2 linked regions of the Diaphorobacter ruginosibacter genome follow. The protein of the gene in region 1 binds, or shares a complex with, the protein of each later gene. Links are inferred from orthologs where the notes say so. Each region holds a gene or a part of one and is shown in the gene's direction. Other genes may lie near its edges.

Region 1 (6,604 bases):
CGGTCAAGACGCCGGATGATGCCGCGCATGCCGAGAGGCTGACACAGGCCGTCGAAGGCGTGAAGAGCGTCGTCAACGAACTGAAGCCATCCAACGGCTGACGGGTTTGCCCGGGCGCGGGCTGCGTGCGGCCGCGCTCGGCGCTAACATGGAAGGATGACTCATCAAGCGCCATCCTCCCAAGACATCGTCACTGATCTGATCCACCACGGCTACGAGGCGCCGGGTGGATTTGCGGCCCCCCAGCCGCCGGTCTGCAAGGCCTCGACCGTGTTCTTCCCGAGTGTCGCCGCCATGCGCGACTTCGACTGGAAGGACAAATCGGCCTATACCTACGGCCTGCACGGAACGCCCACCAGCTATCTCCTGGAGGAGCGCATCGCGACGCTGGAAGGCGCATTGCAGTGCCTGCTGGTGCCGAGCGGCCTGGCCGCGATCGCCACTGTCTCGCTCTCACTGCTCAAGCAGGGCGACGAAGTGCTGATTCCCGATAATGCCTACGGCCCGAACAAGGCACTGTCCGAGGCTGAACTCCGGCGCTATGGCATCACCCATCGCTACTATGACCCGCTGGATCCTCCCGATCTCGAAGCGAAGATTTCTCCCGCCACCCGGCTGATCTGGCTGGAGGCTCCTGGCTCCGTCACGCTGGAGTTCCCCGACCTGCTGCGCCTGGCCCGCATCTGCCGCGAACGCCGGATCACCTCGGTGCTGGACAACACCTGGGGCGCGGGCCTCGCGTTCTCGCCATTCGACCTGCTGCGCGACGGCGGCAGCCTGGGCGTCGATGTGTCGGTGCACGCGCTCACCAAGTATCCCAGCGGAGGCGGAGACGTGCTGATGGGCAGCATCACCACGCGTGACCAGTCGCTGCACATGAAGCTCAAGCTCACGCACATGCGCATCGGCTTTGGCGTGGGCATGAATGACGTCGAGGCCGTGCTGCGCTCGCTGCCCAGCATGGCATTGCGCTACCACGCTCATGACCGGGTGGCGCGCGAGCTGGCGCGGTTCATGGAGCAGCAGCCGGCCGTGGTGCAGGTCCTGCATCCGGCGCTTGCGGGCTCACCGGGGCATGACGACTGGAAGCGCCTGTGCTGCACGCAGGAGAATCCCGATGGTGCGGCCGCAGGGCTTTTCAGCGTGATCATCGACCCGCGATTCACCCAGGAGCAGGTCGACCGTTTCTGCGACGGCCTGAGGCTGTTCAAGATAGGCTACAGCTGGGGCGGCCCGATCAGCCTTGTCGTGCCGTACGAGCTGCCGGACATGCGCAGCCTGCCGTCGTCCGGGTTGAAGCAGGGCACCGTGGTGCGCTTTTCCATTGGTCTCGAAGCCGCGCGCGACCTGCAGGCCGATCTGGCGCAGGCACTGCAGCTGGCGTTCGGCCGCTGATGCGCCAATGGCTCGTCAGGCGCCCCTTCACTTGAGCTGCGGCTTGAGCACCGGCCAGACATTGGCCAGAAGCCTGGGCTGCGCCTGGACGCTCGGGTGAATCCGGTCGGCCTGGAACCACCGGGTCGGGTCGGGATCATCCGCCACGCCCTTGAGCAGGAACGGCACCAGCGCGGTGCCGTACTTCCTGGCGACCGCGGGGAAGACCCCCGCGAACTGCTCGCCGTACCGCGCGCCATAGTTGGGCGGTACCTGCATGCCCACCAGCGTGACCTTGGCTCCGGCCTTCTGCGCCTGCTCGGTCATCCAGGCAAGATTGTCTTCGGTGTTCTTGAGCGCAAGGCCGCGCAGCGCGTCGTTGGCACCCAGTTCCAGGATCACATGGGTGGGTTGGTGCGACTTGAGCAGCGCGGGAAGGCGCGAGCGGCCCCCGGAGGTGGTATCGCCGCTCACGCTGGCGTTGACGACCCGGGCCGGGACCTTGTCGGCGGCGAGCTGCTTTTCAAGCAGCGTGACCCACCCGGTGCCGCGTGCCAGGCCGTATTCGGCGCTGATCGAGTCGCCGACCACCAGGATGGATGGCCCCCCGGCGGGCGTGGCCTGTGCATGCGAAGCCCACGCGGCGCATGTGAGCACGACACTCGCGATACAGTCTCTTCGGTTCATTCGTTGACCTGCCATTCCTTGATCCGCCATTCCTTGCGTACTTGTTCTGCCATTTCACTGAGATTGTCCATGCCTGATTCCAGTTCCGTTCCCAGCACTGCCCATGCAGAACCGATCATCGCCGTCGATCGCGTTCACAAGTCGGTATCGGATTCGACGGGAACGCTGGACATTCTGCGCGATATCGATTTCCGGCTGATGCCCAGGGAAACCGTGGCCATCGTCGGCGCCTCCGGCTCCGGCAAGAGCACGCTGCTGTCGATCATCGCGGGCCTGGACACGCCCACGCGCGGCACGGTGCGGCTTGCGGGCCAGGATCTCTTCGCCCTCGATGAAGACGCCCGAGCGGCCCTGCGTGGCCAGAAAATGGGATTTGTGTTCCAGAGCTTTCAACTCATGGGCAACCTCACCGCGCTGGAGAACGTGATGCTGCCGCTGGAGCTCGCGGGAGACCGCGGTGCGCGGGCCGCGGCGCAGGAGATGCTGGCGCGCGTGGGACTCGGCGCGCGGCTGAACCACTATCCCAAGGTGCTTTCAGGCGGCGAGCAGCAGCGCGTCGCCCTCGCGCGCGCCTTCGTGGTACAGCCGGCCGTGCTGCTGGCCGACGAGCCCACGGGCAGCCTGGACTTCGCGACGGGAGAAACGGTCATGCAGCTCATGTTCGAGCTGAACCGCGAGCAGGGCACGACGCTGGTGATGGTCACGCATGACCGCGCCATCGCGGCGCGCTGCGACCGTCGCATTCTCATCGAGGCCGGAAGCGTATCGGCCATCGATTGAAGAAGGGTGCCTACTTGCGGTCGCCGGCCATGCTGGCCGCGGCCGTGAACAGCACGTCGGTCGATGAGTTCAGAGAGGTTTCCGCCGAGTCCTGCAGGATGCCGATGATGAAGCCGATGCCCACCACCTGCATGGCCACGTCGTTGGAGATGCCGAACAGGCTGCAGGCCAGCGGGATCAACAGCAGCGAGCCACCCGCGACACCGGAGGCTCCGCAGGCGCAGACCGATGCCACCACGCACAGCAGCAGCGCAGTGGGGATGTCCACCACAATGCCCAGCGTATGGGCAGCCGCGAGGGAGAGCACGCTGATCGTGATGGCCGCGCCCGCCATGTTGATGGTGGCGCCCAGCGGGATCGCCACGCTGTAGGTGTCTTCGTGCAGGCCCAGGCGCTTGGCAAGTGCCAGGTTGATGGGGATGTTGGCGGCCGAGCTGCGTGTGAAGAAGGCGGTAACGCCGCTCTCGCGCAGGCAGGTGAGCACCAGCGGGTAAGGATTCCTGCGGATCATGAACCAGACGATGATCGGGTTGACCACGAGCGCCACGAACAGCATGCAGCCCACCAGCACCGCCAGCAGGTGCGCATACCCCTTGAGCGCTGCCAGGCCTGCGTCGGCGAAGGTGGTGGCGACCAGCCCCAGGATGCCCAGCGGCGCGAAGCGGATCACCATCTGGATGATCTGAGTGACGGCCTCGGACAGGTCCTGCAGCGTGCCGCGCGTGCCTTCGCTCGCATGGCGCAGGGCGAGGCCCAGGCCCACCGCCCAGGCCAGGATGCCGATGTAGTTGGCGTCCGCAATCGCCTTCACAGGATTGCTGGTCACATTCATCAGCAGGGACAGCAGCACCTCGCTGATCGAGCCTGGCGCGCTCATGGCTTCGGCGGGAGCCTTCAGCACCAGCCGGCTCGGGAACAGGAAGCTGGCGGCAACACCCGCAGCGGCGGCGGCCAGTGTTCCCGCGGCATACAGCGCGAGGATCGACTTGATCTGCGTGGCCTCTCCCACCTTGTGGTTGCTGATGGCGGCAATCACGAGCACGAACACCAGCACCGGGGCGACCGCCTTGAGCGCGGCGATGAACAGTGTGCCCAGCAGCGACAGCTTCACGGCAAAACCGGGAAAGAGCAGGGCGATGGCAATGCCGAGCACGAGCGCGATGGCAATCTGGGTCACCAGGCTGGTACGCCGGTACAGGTTCACGAGGGGGGAAGGAATCATGGTTTGTCAACCAATGCCGATGCGGCGCGACGCTCGGGTACGCACCTCGGGCGCTTGGGCCGATTTTGCGGTTGGGGTAGCCTCTCGCAAGGCTTCCGGTCAAAGAAAGCACCACGGCGCGATAAGGATGGTCGGCGGGTGCGGGCGATTGGTGCGCGGCGCAAAGGTCTTGCATCGCGCACCGGTGCTGTGTCAGCGGGCGATATTTTAAGCGGTCAGGCTGAACGGCCTTGCGCGCGCTCATCCAGTTGCCGCAGATAGGCGGAGAACAGCTCGCTCGACTTCTGCCGGAACATCCGGATGCGTCCCGTGTGGCTGAGGACCAGCAGTCCGACGGCATGAGCAAACAGCGCCGTCACTTCGGCAAGCGCCTCTGTGTCCGTCATGCCCAATGCCTGCAGTGCCTCCTGGACCGGCGCGAGCGCATCGCGCAGCCGCCGATTCAGTTGTTCGTCGAGCTCGCTGGTCAGTCCGCGCGGCTGCATGCCCTGGAACAGGTAGAAGCCGAGATCGAGGTCGCGCGGGTTGTCCGCGTAGAAGCTGAAGAACGCCTGGGCTGCAAGCTGCAGTTGCCTGCGCGCGTCGTGCCTGTCGTCCGGGTGCGGGGTGGGGGCCAGGGCCTCCTGGACGGCCGCGTTCAGCCGTTCCAGGGACTCGCCAAGCAGGGCGGCGTAGACCTCTTCCTTGCTGGCGAAGTAGCTGTAGATCGCTCCCGGCGTATAGCCTGCACGCTGGGCGATCTCGCGGATGCTGGTGCCCTCGAGGCCCAGCTCGAAGAACACCGCGCGCGCAGCGTCGAGCACATGCTGGCGCCGTGCGTCCGACATGGTTTTCTGGCGGGCAGGGCGGGTGAGCCGGGGTGGCGTTGCGAGAGCTGCAGTTCGGGGCATGCCGAATGATAACGGTTGATCAATTTATTGAACAGTGTTTAAATATTGAACGGTGTTTAATAAATTGATCACGATGAAGGAGACAGGAACATGGAAAGCCCAATCGCCACGCCCGCCTTGCCACCCACCCGGGCCACGCTGATGACCGGCGAGGCGTATCGCGAATCGCTTCGCAGCCTGAACCCTGTCGTCTATGTGGACGGCCGGCGGGTGGAGTGCGTGGCCGACGAGCCTGCGCTGCGCCCCGGCGTGAACGCGCTGGCCTTCACCTACGACTTCGCTCTGCGGCCTGAGATGGAACGCCTGGCGCTGGCCACGCAGTCGAGCCGCAACCGTGTTGTCAATCGCATGCTGCAGGTGAACGAGTCGTCGGGCGACCTGCTCAACAAGCTCGAAGTGGTGCGGGTGCTGTGCCAGGAAACCGGCTGCGCGCAGCGCTACCTGGGCCACGATGCGCTCAACGGCATCGCGCAGGCCGTGGCGCACATCGACGATGCGCGCGGCGGCACGGAACATCGCGCTCGCTTTGCCGCCTACCTGGCCGACGTGCAGGATCGCGACATCGCGCTCGGGGTGGCGATGACCGACGCCAAGGGCGACCGCAGCAAGAAGCCGCACCAGCAGGCCAACCCCGACACCTATGTGCATGTGGTGAGCCGCGATGCCAGGGGCATCGTGATCAGCGGCACCAAGGCCATCGTGACCGGTGCGCCCTACATGCACGAACTGCTGGTCATGCCCAGCCGCAACATGGGGAAGGAGGACGCCGACTTCGCCGTGTGCTGCGCCGTGCCGGTCGATGCGAAGGGCGTGACCATGGTCTCGCGTCCTGCGGGACGCCCGGGTGAGAAGAACGAGCACGGTGCCGCGCTGTTCTCGCGCCGCTACGGGCAGGCCACCGCCGTGGTCATCTTCGACCAGGTCTTCGTGCCGTGGGACCGCGTATTCTTCGAAGGCGAATGGGAACTGAGCCACATGCTCACCTACAGCTATGCCACGCACCATCGCCACAGCTGCATTGCGGCGCGCGCGGGCTTTGGCGACCTGCTGATCGGCGCGGGCGCGCTGATGTGCGAGGCCAACGGCCTGCTGCCCGACGAGAAGAGCAACCTGCGCGAGCCCATGGTGGAACTCATCAAGATCGTCGAGGGTTTCTTCGCCTGCGGCGTGGCCGCAAGCGTCTACGCCACGCAGGACAGGCACAGCGGCAGCTTCATGCCCGATCCGGTGTTCAGCAACATCGGCAAGCTGCTGCTGGCCACGCAGATCTACGACATGCACCGCCTGGCCCACGAGGTGTCGGGTGGCCTCATCGTTGCGCTGCCCGGGCCGGACGAGGACCACAACCCGGCCACCGCCGCCTCGCTGGCCGAAGTGCTGCGCGCGAACCCTGATGTGCCGGCCGACAAGCGCCTCGAGGTGGCGCGCTTCATGGAGGACCTCACGGCCTCGTACCAGGCGGGCTGGTATTCGCTGATCAGCCTGCATGGAGGTGGCTCGCCCGCGGCGCTCAAGCAGGAGATCTGGCGCAACTATCCCCTTGGCAACAAGGTGGATCTGGTGGAGCGCCTGCTTGATCGCGGCGTGCTCGCTGATGACGGTGAACGGTCCATCACCCGCAACCGGCAGCCCGGCCGTTGCTGTGATACCG
Region 2 (7,596 bases), 1.4 Mb from region 1 along the record:
AGTCCTGTTCGCCCTGCATGGGCAGCGTCAGGTAGCCCGGCAGGCTGTTGGAGAGCAGGCCGAGGTCGGTCAGTCCCTGGATGTTCGAGTGACCGCGCAGCGCGTTCATGCCGCCGCCTGCCACGCCGATGTTGCCGCACAGCAGCTGCACCATCGCGCCGCAGCGCAGGATCTGCGAGCCGATGGAGTGCTGCGTCCAGCCGAGCGCATACATGATGGTCGCGGCGCGACCCGGCACGGCGGTCGATGCGAACTTTTCGGCCACGTGCAGGAATTTTTCCTTGGGCGTGCCGCAGATGCTCTCCACCTTCTCCGGTGTGTAGCTCTCGTAGTGCTTCTTCATCAACTGGTAGACGCAGCGCGGGTGCTGCAGCGTCGGGTCGGTCTTGACGAAGCCATCCTCGCCGAGCTCGTAGTCCCAGCTCTTCTTGTCGTAGGTGCGCTTTTCCTCGTTGTAGCCCGAGAAGATGCCGTCCACGAATTCGTAGTCATCGCGCACGATGAAGGTGAAGTCCGTGTAGTTCTTCACGTACTCGTGGTGGATCTTGTCGTTCGTGAGCAGGTAATTGATGATGCCGCCCAGGAAGACGATATCGCTGCCCGAGCGAATCGGCGCGTAGAAGTCCGCGATCGATGCCGAACGGTTGAAACGCGGGTCCACCACCATGAAGTGCGCCTTGTTGTGCGCCTTGGCTTCGGTGACCCATTTGAAGCCGCACGGGTGCGCTTCAGCGGCATTGCCGCCCATGATCAGAATAACGTCCGCATTCTTGATGTCGACCCAATGGTTCGTCATCGCTCCACGGCCAAACGTCGGGGCAAGACCTGCCACCGTCGGGCCGTGTCAAACACGAGCCTGGTTGTCGAATGCGAGCAGGCCCCACGAGCGGGCCACTTTGTGCGTGATGTATCCGGCTTCGTTGCTGGCCGCCGAAGCCGCGAGCATGCCGGTGGTGAGCCAGCGGTTGACCGTCAGGCCGTCATCGGTCTTGGCCTGGAAGTTCGCGTCGCGGTCGTCCTTGAGGAGCTTGGCGATGCGCGTCAGGGCCTCGTCCCAGGACATGCGCTTCCACTCGTCCGAGCCGGGTGCGCGGTACTCGGGGTACAGCAGGCGGTTGGGGCTGTTGATGAAGTCGAGCAGGCCGGCGCCCTTGGGGCACAGCGTTCCGCGGTTGACCGGGTGATCCGGATCGCCCTCGACGTGGATCACCGAGGACTTGGCGTTCTTGCCGCCGGTACCCAGCGAGTACATGAGGATGCCGCAGCCTACGGAGCAGTAGGTGCACGTCTGGCGCGTGATCGTGGTCGACGCAAGCTTGAACTGACGCACCTCCGCAAGAGCCGCCGTGGGCGAGAAGCCCATGGCGACGAGGCTGGAGCCGACCAGGCCCGCCCCGCTCATGCGGAAGAAATGTCTTCTGTTCATGTCCATGACAGATCCTCCTTGGTTGATGTTGGTTGGAAATTCATCGCAGTGTTTCGTGATAACTGGTACATCTGGCCCGGGCTGGTGGGCCCGCGCCAAAACCCCCGGTGTCGGTAAGGCACCGGAGGACCCAACTACAAGTCATAAACACGCTGCAAGGGCGCAAAGCCAGAGGCGCTGAGCATGCGCAAGAGGGCATCCGTCGACAAAGAACTGGCTGGATGCGCCGGGCATCGTGGCTATGAGACAAGTCGATCTGATCTTAACTGCTTACATTCAATCCCTCAATGAGACATTGGCCTACGCCGATATCGCTATAGGCGTGCTGGTATCGTTGTGGTATGCAACATTCCGATCCTCTTTCCCTGAACGATTCCGGGGCCTGCCCGGTGGCCGATGCGCCGGGTACAACCTTGCCGGCCCTCGTGAAAGTACGGGCCGCGCAGTGGAAGGCGGGCATCCCGCTGGCGAGCGAGATGGAGCGCGAGGTCTCGGCGGAGGTGCCGGTGGCCATGGTCTTCAACGGCATTTCGCATGCCGTGATGATGGCAAGCCCGGGTGATCTGGTCGAGTTTGGCGTGGGTTTTGCGCTCAGCGAGGGCATCGTGGACGGACGCGCCGACTGCCGGGACGTCGAGACGCAGGTGCACGGCGCAGGAACCGCCGACGCCAGTTGCGCCGTGCAGATGGAGATTGCCTCGCGCCACTTCATGCGGCTCAAGGAGCAGCGGCGCACCCTGGCCGGGCGTACGGGCTGCGGTGTCTGCGGCATCGACAGCATCCAGGCCCTGGACCTGCACCCGGAGACGGTGAATGCACCCGATTGGTGCGAGCACCTGGGCGTTGACCAGATCAACACGGCGTTCTCCGAGCTGTCGGCCCGGCAGGCCCTGCATGCGCGCTCGGGGTCGCTGCATGCCGCGGGCTGGGCGCGGCCGGACGGCTCGCTGGTGCATGTACTCGAGGATGTCGGTCGCCACAATGCACTCGACAAGCTGATCGGCAGGCTGGCGATCGAGGGCGAACTCGGGACGCCCGGCTTTGTGGTGATGACCAGCCGCACCAGCTACGAACTGGTGCGCAAGTGCGCGCGTGTCGGCATCCCGGCGCTGGCGACGATTTCCGCGCCGACTTCGCTTGCGCTGCAGCTGGCCCATGAGGCGGGCATGCAGCTCTGGGGCTTCTGCCGGCCGCCATCCGCCGTACGTTATGTATGACCCTGCGGTGCGTCTGCTCCCCGCTGTCTGGGGCCGTGCAGCGGTTTTGATTCACTTTACGAAAACGGATTCCATGACATGAGCACGGCTCGTTCCATCTCCGCCTGGTCCCTGGCATGGCGCACGTTGTGGCGCGACGTGCGCGCCGGTGAACTGCGGCTGCTGATCGTCGCGGTGACGCTGGCGGTGGCGGCGCTCACATCCGTGGGGTTCTTCTCCGACAGGCTGCAGGGAGGGTTGCAGCGCGATGCGCTGCAGCTGTTGGGCGGCGACGTGGTGGTGGTGAGCGACAACCCGACGCCGCAGCCGTTCGTCGACGAAGCCCGCAGGCTGGGCTTGCGCAGCGCCGGCACGCTGAGCTTTCCGACCATGGCTCGGGCCAGCGACGCGCAGGGCGGTGCGAGCAAGCTGGTGGCGCTCAAGAGCGTGAACACGGGCTATCCCCTGCGTGGGCAGGTGCAGGTGAGCGCGCAGCCGCCGCAACAGGGCGGGGTCGTGCAAGGCGAGTCGGTGCAGGGCATTCCGGCGGCGGGCGAGGCCTGGGTCGATGCGCCGCTGCTCGAGTCACTGGGCATCGGGCTCGGCGACATGCTGCTCTTGGGTGATGCATCGCTCAAGGTCACCCGCATCATCACGCTCGAGCCCGATCGCGGCGCGGGTTTCATGAGCTTTGCGCCGCGCGTGATGATCGGCGCGCAGGACCTTGCGGCCACGGGGCTGGTGCAGCCCGCGAGCCGCATCACCTATCGGCTGGCCGTCGCGGGCGACGCGCCGCGTGCGGTGGCCCAGTTCAAGACCTTCGCGCTCGAGCGCGCACAAGCCCACGATGTGCGTGGCGTGCGCGTCGAGTCGCTCGACAGCGGCCGCCCGGAGATGCACCAGACGCTGGTGCGCGCACAGAACTTCCTGAACCTGGTGGCGCTGCTGTCGGCCCTGCTGTCCGCCGTGGCAGTGGCGCTGGCGGCCCGCAGCTTCGCGAACGATCACCTCGACGCCTCGGCCATGCTGCGCGTGCTCGGCCAGAGCCAGCGCACCATCGCCTGGTCGTACGCCATCGAGTTCGCTCTGATCGGCTTGTTCGCGAGTCTGCTGGGGGTGGCGCTGGGCTTTGCGGTGCACTATGTGTTCGTCTTCATGTTTGCCGGCCTGGTGAATGCCGTGCTGCCTGCGGCGAGCCTCTGGCCCGTGCTGTTTGGGTTGGGCGTGGGGCTCACGCTGATGTTTGCCTTCGGCCTTCCTCCGGTGCTGCAGCTGGCGCAGGTACCGCCGCTGCGGGTCATCCGCAGGGACATGGGAAGCTTCCGTCCGGTGTCGCTGCTGGTGCTGGCGGTGGGCATGGCGGGCTTTGGCGTGCTGCTGATGGCGGTGAGCCGTGATCTCCGGCTGGGCAGCATCGCCGTGGGCGGCTTTGCGGGGGCGGTGGTACTGTTCGCCGTGCTGGCCTGGCTGGCGGTGAAGGCGCTGCGCCGGCTGGTCAACGAGAGCACGGCTCCGCGCTGGCTGGTGCTGGCGACGCGGCAGATTTCGGCGCGGCCGGCCTATGCCGTGGTGCAGGTCAGCAGCCTTTCCGTGGGGCTGCTCGCGCTGGTGCTGCTGGTGCTGCTGCGCACCGATCTCATCAGCAGCTGGCAGCAGGCCACGCCGCCCGATGCGCCCAACCGCTTCGTGATCAACGTGTTGCCCGAGCAGGCCGACGCATTCCAGCAGGCGCTGCGGGAAGCGCGGGTGGACCGGTTCGACTGGTATCCGATGATCCGGGGCCGGCTCATCGCGGTCAATGGCCGGGAGGTCGGTCCCGATGATTTCACCGATGACCGTGCCAAGCGCCTGGTCGACCGGGAGTTCAATCTGTCGAATGCGGCGGAGCCGCCGGAGCACAACCTGATTGTCGGCGGCAGGTGGACGGCCGGGGAGAAGGATGCGCTCAGCGTGGAGGAGGGCATCGCGAAGACGCTGGGGCTGAAGATCGGCGACATGCTGCGTTTCGACATCGGCGGCGTTGCCAGCGAGGCGAGGATCACCAGCCTGCGCAAGGTGGACTGGGCATCGATGCGCGCGAACTTCTTCGTGATGTACCCGGTGGCCCATCTGCCCGATGTGCCGCTCACCTATCTGGCGGCCTACCGCGCCCCGGACAGGGCGGGCTTCGACAATGCGCTGGTACACGCGTTTCCCAATATCACCAACGTGGACCTGAGCGCGACGCTGCAGCAGGTGCAGTCGGTGCTGGGGCAGGTGATCCGGGCCGTGGAGTTCCTGTTCGGCTTCACGCTGATCGCCGGGCTGGTCGTGCTGTTCGCGGCGGTGACCGCGACGCGCGAGGAGCGGGCGCGGGAATTCGCCATCATGCGTGCCGTTGGCGCGCGCGCACAGTTGCTGCGACAGGTGCAGCGTGCCGAACTTGCGGGCGTCGGGTTGCTTGCGGGTTTCCTGGCGAGCGTGGTGGCGGTGGCCGTGGGCTGGGCGCTGGCGCGCTATGTGTTCGACTTCAGCTGGAATGCGCCGCTGTGGGTACCGCTGGCCGGGGCCGTGGCGGGCGCGTTGCTGGCGCTGGCCGCCGGCTGGTGGGGGCTGCGGGAGGTATTGCAGCGGCCCGTGGTGGACACATTGAGGCGCGCTGCACAATGAAACGGAGGGAATCGCGCCGGCCCTGTATGCTCGCGGGCGGTGATATTCCACATGACTGAGAAATTGACAGAGAATTCTTCGGACATCCCGTTGTCCGCAGCGGCACAGCAAGCGCAACCGCAGCCATCGGCATTCGATCCCGCAGCGTCTGCGAACCCCTCCTTCTTTCGCTGGATCCTGGAGGGGCTGCGCGCCTCCGTGCTCCTGCGGGCGCGCATCGGCCCCGATGCGTCGCCGGGCCCCTGGAAGCTGGCACTGCTGGTGCTGATCGCCAACCTGCTCGAACTGTCCTTCGAGCGCATTTCCTTTGCCGAGGAGGTGCAGTTCAACTACGAGGGCTGGCTGAACCAGTGGGGCTCGTGCCTCTTGGTGCTCTGGGTGGCCTGGTGCTTCCTGCCGCGTGCCGGGCGTCCTCCCGCGCCCCCTGTCGGTGGCGCGCGAGTCCTGTCGTGGTTTGCGCTGATGAGCTGGGCCCTGCTGCCGCTGCTCGTTCTGGCGTACTGCTACCAGAGCTGGGTTCAGTTTGCGGACGACAGCGCGGTCGAGACCTGGGAGCGCTACATCTCGCCGACCACTGTCGCGGCGATCTGGGGTACGGCGGTTTTCCTCAAGCTCTCGCGGGCCTTTTTTGCCAGCTGGCTGCGCACGCTGGCGATGTCCCTGGTGCTGTGCGTGAGCACCGTGGCGGTGTTCTGGAGCATTCAGACGGACACCTGGGTGGCGGCGGAAGCCGAGGCCGCGCAGCCCGAGGTCGTGCCGGGCGATGAGGAGTCGGACGAGGGCGGCGCTGAAGAGGAAGACATGGAGCAACCCGAGCTGCTGGAGGCGCTGCGGCACGAGCCGCCTGGATCCGCACTGACCCGCTTGGGCTGACACGCCACACGGCGCCAGGGCCCTGCCGGTGTCATGGACAATCGCGCCATGACCATGCCCCTCCAGGACGAAACCGCCCCTGCCGCCGTGCAGCACATCTCCACCGGAGCCCCCGGTGACGAGGCTCCAAGGCTCGCGCTGCACGAGTGGATGCGCGAGGGCCGGCGCGCGGCCTTCTTCCTGAAACCCCGCATCGGCGATGCGCTGCCGGACGCATGGCAGGCGCTGCTGCTGTTTGGCATTCCGCAGCTGGCCTATGTGCTGGTCATGCGCTTGCAGGTGCGGGGCGACGCGTTGCTGCGCTACGACGCATGGCTGGCGGCCCTGTGGGCCCTGCCGGTGAGTCTCTGGGTGATGTGGGCACTGCTGTCGCTCGCGGGCCGTGCGCGGCGCGTGACGGCCTGGTTCGTGCTGGGCTGCTGGGCCTCCTTCGTGCCGCTGTTGCTCGTGTGCGCCGCCAGCACTCTGTCGTATCGCCCCGATGTGCTGGGGGCACTCTTCGGGGCACAGAGGGTCTCGCTGGTGCTCACCGTTCTCGCCTACGTGTTCTGGGCGCTGCTGGTCTGGCCCTGGGCCGCGGGTGTGGGCGTGGCCCGGAGCTTCCTGTCCGGCCGGGGATCGCTCGCATCCTTTGCGGTGGCCAGCGCGCTTCTGTTCGTGGGGTCGCTGTACCTGAACAACGGGGAGGTCTGGGAGGCCGATGACCGCGCCGATGCCGGCAGCCGGGTAGAGCGTCCGCGACTGATCCTGTCGCAGGAGCTCTTCGAGTCGCAGCAGGCGCTGTGGCGTGCGCAGGTCGACGCGCTGCTGCCGCAGCGTGCCGGCATGGCCGACGTCTACGGCCTGGTGTTTGCCCCCTATGGGGCGGAAGACGTCTTCATGCGTGAGAGCCACATGGTGCGCAATGTGCTGGAGGAGCGCTTCGATGCACGGGGACGGGTGCTCGAGTTGCTGAACAACCCCTCCACGTCCGAGACACGGATCTGGGCCACACCGCTCAACCTGCGCCGGGCCGTTGCCGCACTGGCCGAACGCATGGATCGGGAGCAGGACCTGCTGGTGGTCTATCTCACCTCGCACGGCGGGCAGGACCACAAGCTGGCGACCTCATTCTGGCCCTTGACGATGGTGGAGCCGGTGACCGCCGAGATGCTGCGCGATGCGCTGGACGAGGCCGGCGTGCGCCATCGCGTGATTGCCGTGTCCGCATGCTATTCGGGTGGCTGGATCGCTCCGCTCGAGAACGAGGGCACGCTGATCATGACGGCTGCCGACGCCCTGAACACGTCCTACGGATGCGGCAGCCTGTCGCCGCTCACCTACTTCGGCCGCGCGGTGTTCGACGAGCAACTGCGTGCCACGTACTCGTTCGAGAAGGCCTTTCGCGCGGCCGTGCCCGTGATCCGCTCGCGTGAACAGGAAGTGGGCAAGGAGGACTTCTCCAACCCGCAG

What was found. The genes of interacting proteins can lie anywhere in the genome.
Region 2: the proteins of H9K76_RS11790 (region 1) and H9K76_RS18335 are in contact, whole or in part, in a cryo-EM structure (PDB 9GE8), measured with the Escherichia coli proteins. The link is inferred for Diaphorobacter ruginosibacter from one-to-one orthologs.

What each region holds. Positions count from the first base shown.
Region 1 is NZ_CP060714.1:2,615,476-2,622,079, reverse strand. What follows is about bases 1,040-3,985. They hold H9K76_RS11790 (ABC transporter ATP-binding protein), read left to right. Parts: upstream 1,040-2,130; coding sequence 2,131-2,841; downstream 2,842-3,985. Other genes in these bases: sstT (serine/threonine transporter SstT), read right to left, coding at 2,852-3,985; H9K76_RS11795 (arylesterase), read right to left, coding at 1,423-2,061; H9K76_RS11800 (PLP-dependent transferase), read left to right, coding at 1,040-1,395. Outside these bases: H9K76_RS11805 (BON domain-containing protein), read left to right, coding at 1-101; more of H9K76_RS11800, read left to right, coding at 157-1,039; more of sstT, read right to left, coding at 3,986-4,063; H9K76_RS11780 (TetR/AcrR family transcriptional regulator), read right to left, coding at 4,279-4,890; H9K76_RS11775 (4-hydroxyphenylacetate 3-hydroxylase family protein), read left to right, coding at 5,044-6,604.
Region 2 is NZ_CP060714.1:4,044,604-4,052,199, reverse strand. Bases 2,409-5,496 are described here. They hold H9K76_RS18335 (ABC transporter permease), read left to right. Parts: upstream 2,409-2,721; coding sequence 2,722-5,271; downstream 5,272-5,496. Other genes in these bases: H9K76_RS18330 (hypothetical protein), read left to right, coding at 5,323-5,496; fdhD (formate dehydrogenase accessory sulfurtransferase FdhD), read left to right, coding at 2,409-2,643. In the rest of the region: more of fdhD, read left to right, coding at 1,768-2,408; more of H9K76_RS18330, read left to right, coding at 5,497-6,144; H9K76_RS18325 (C13 family peptidase), read left to right, coding at 6,193-7,596.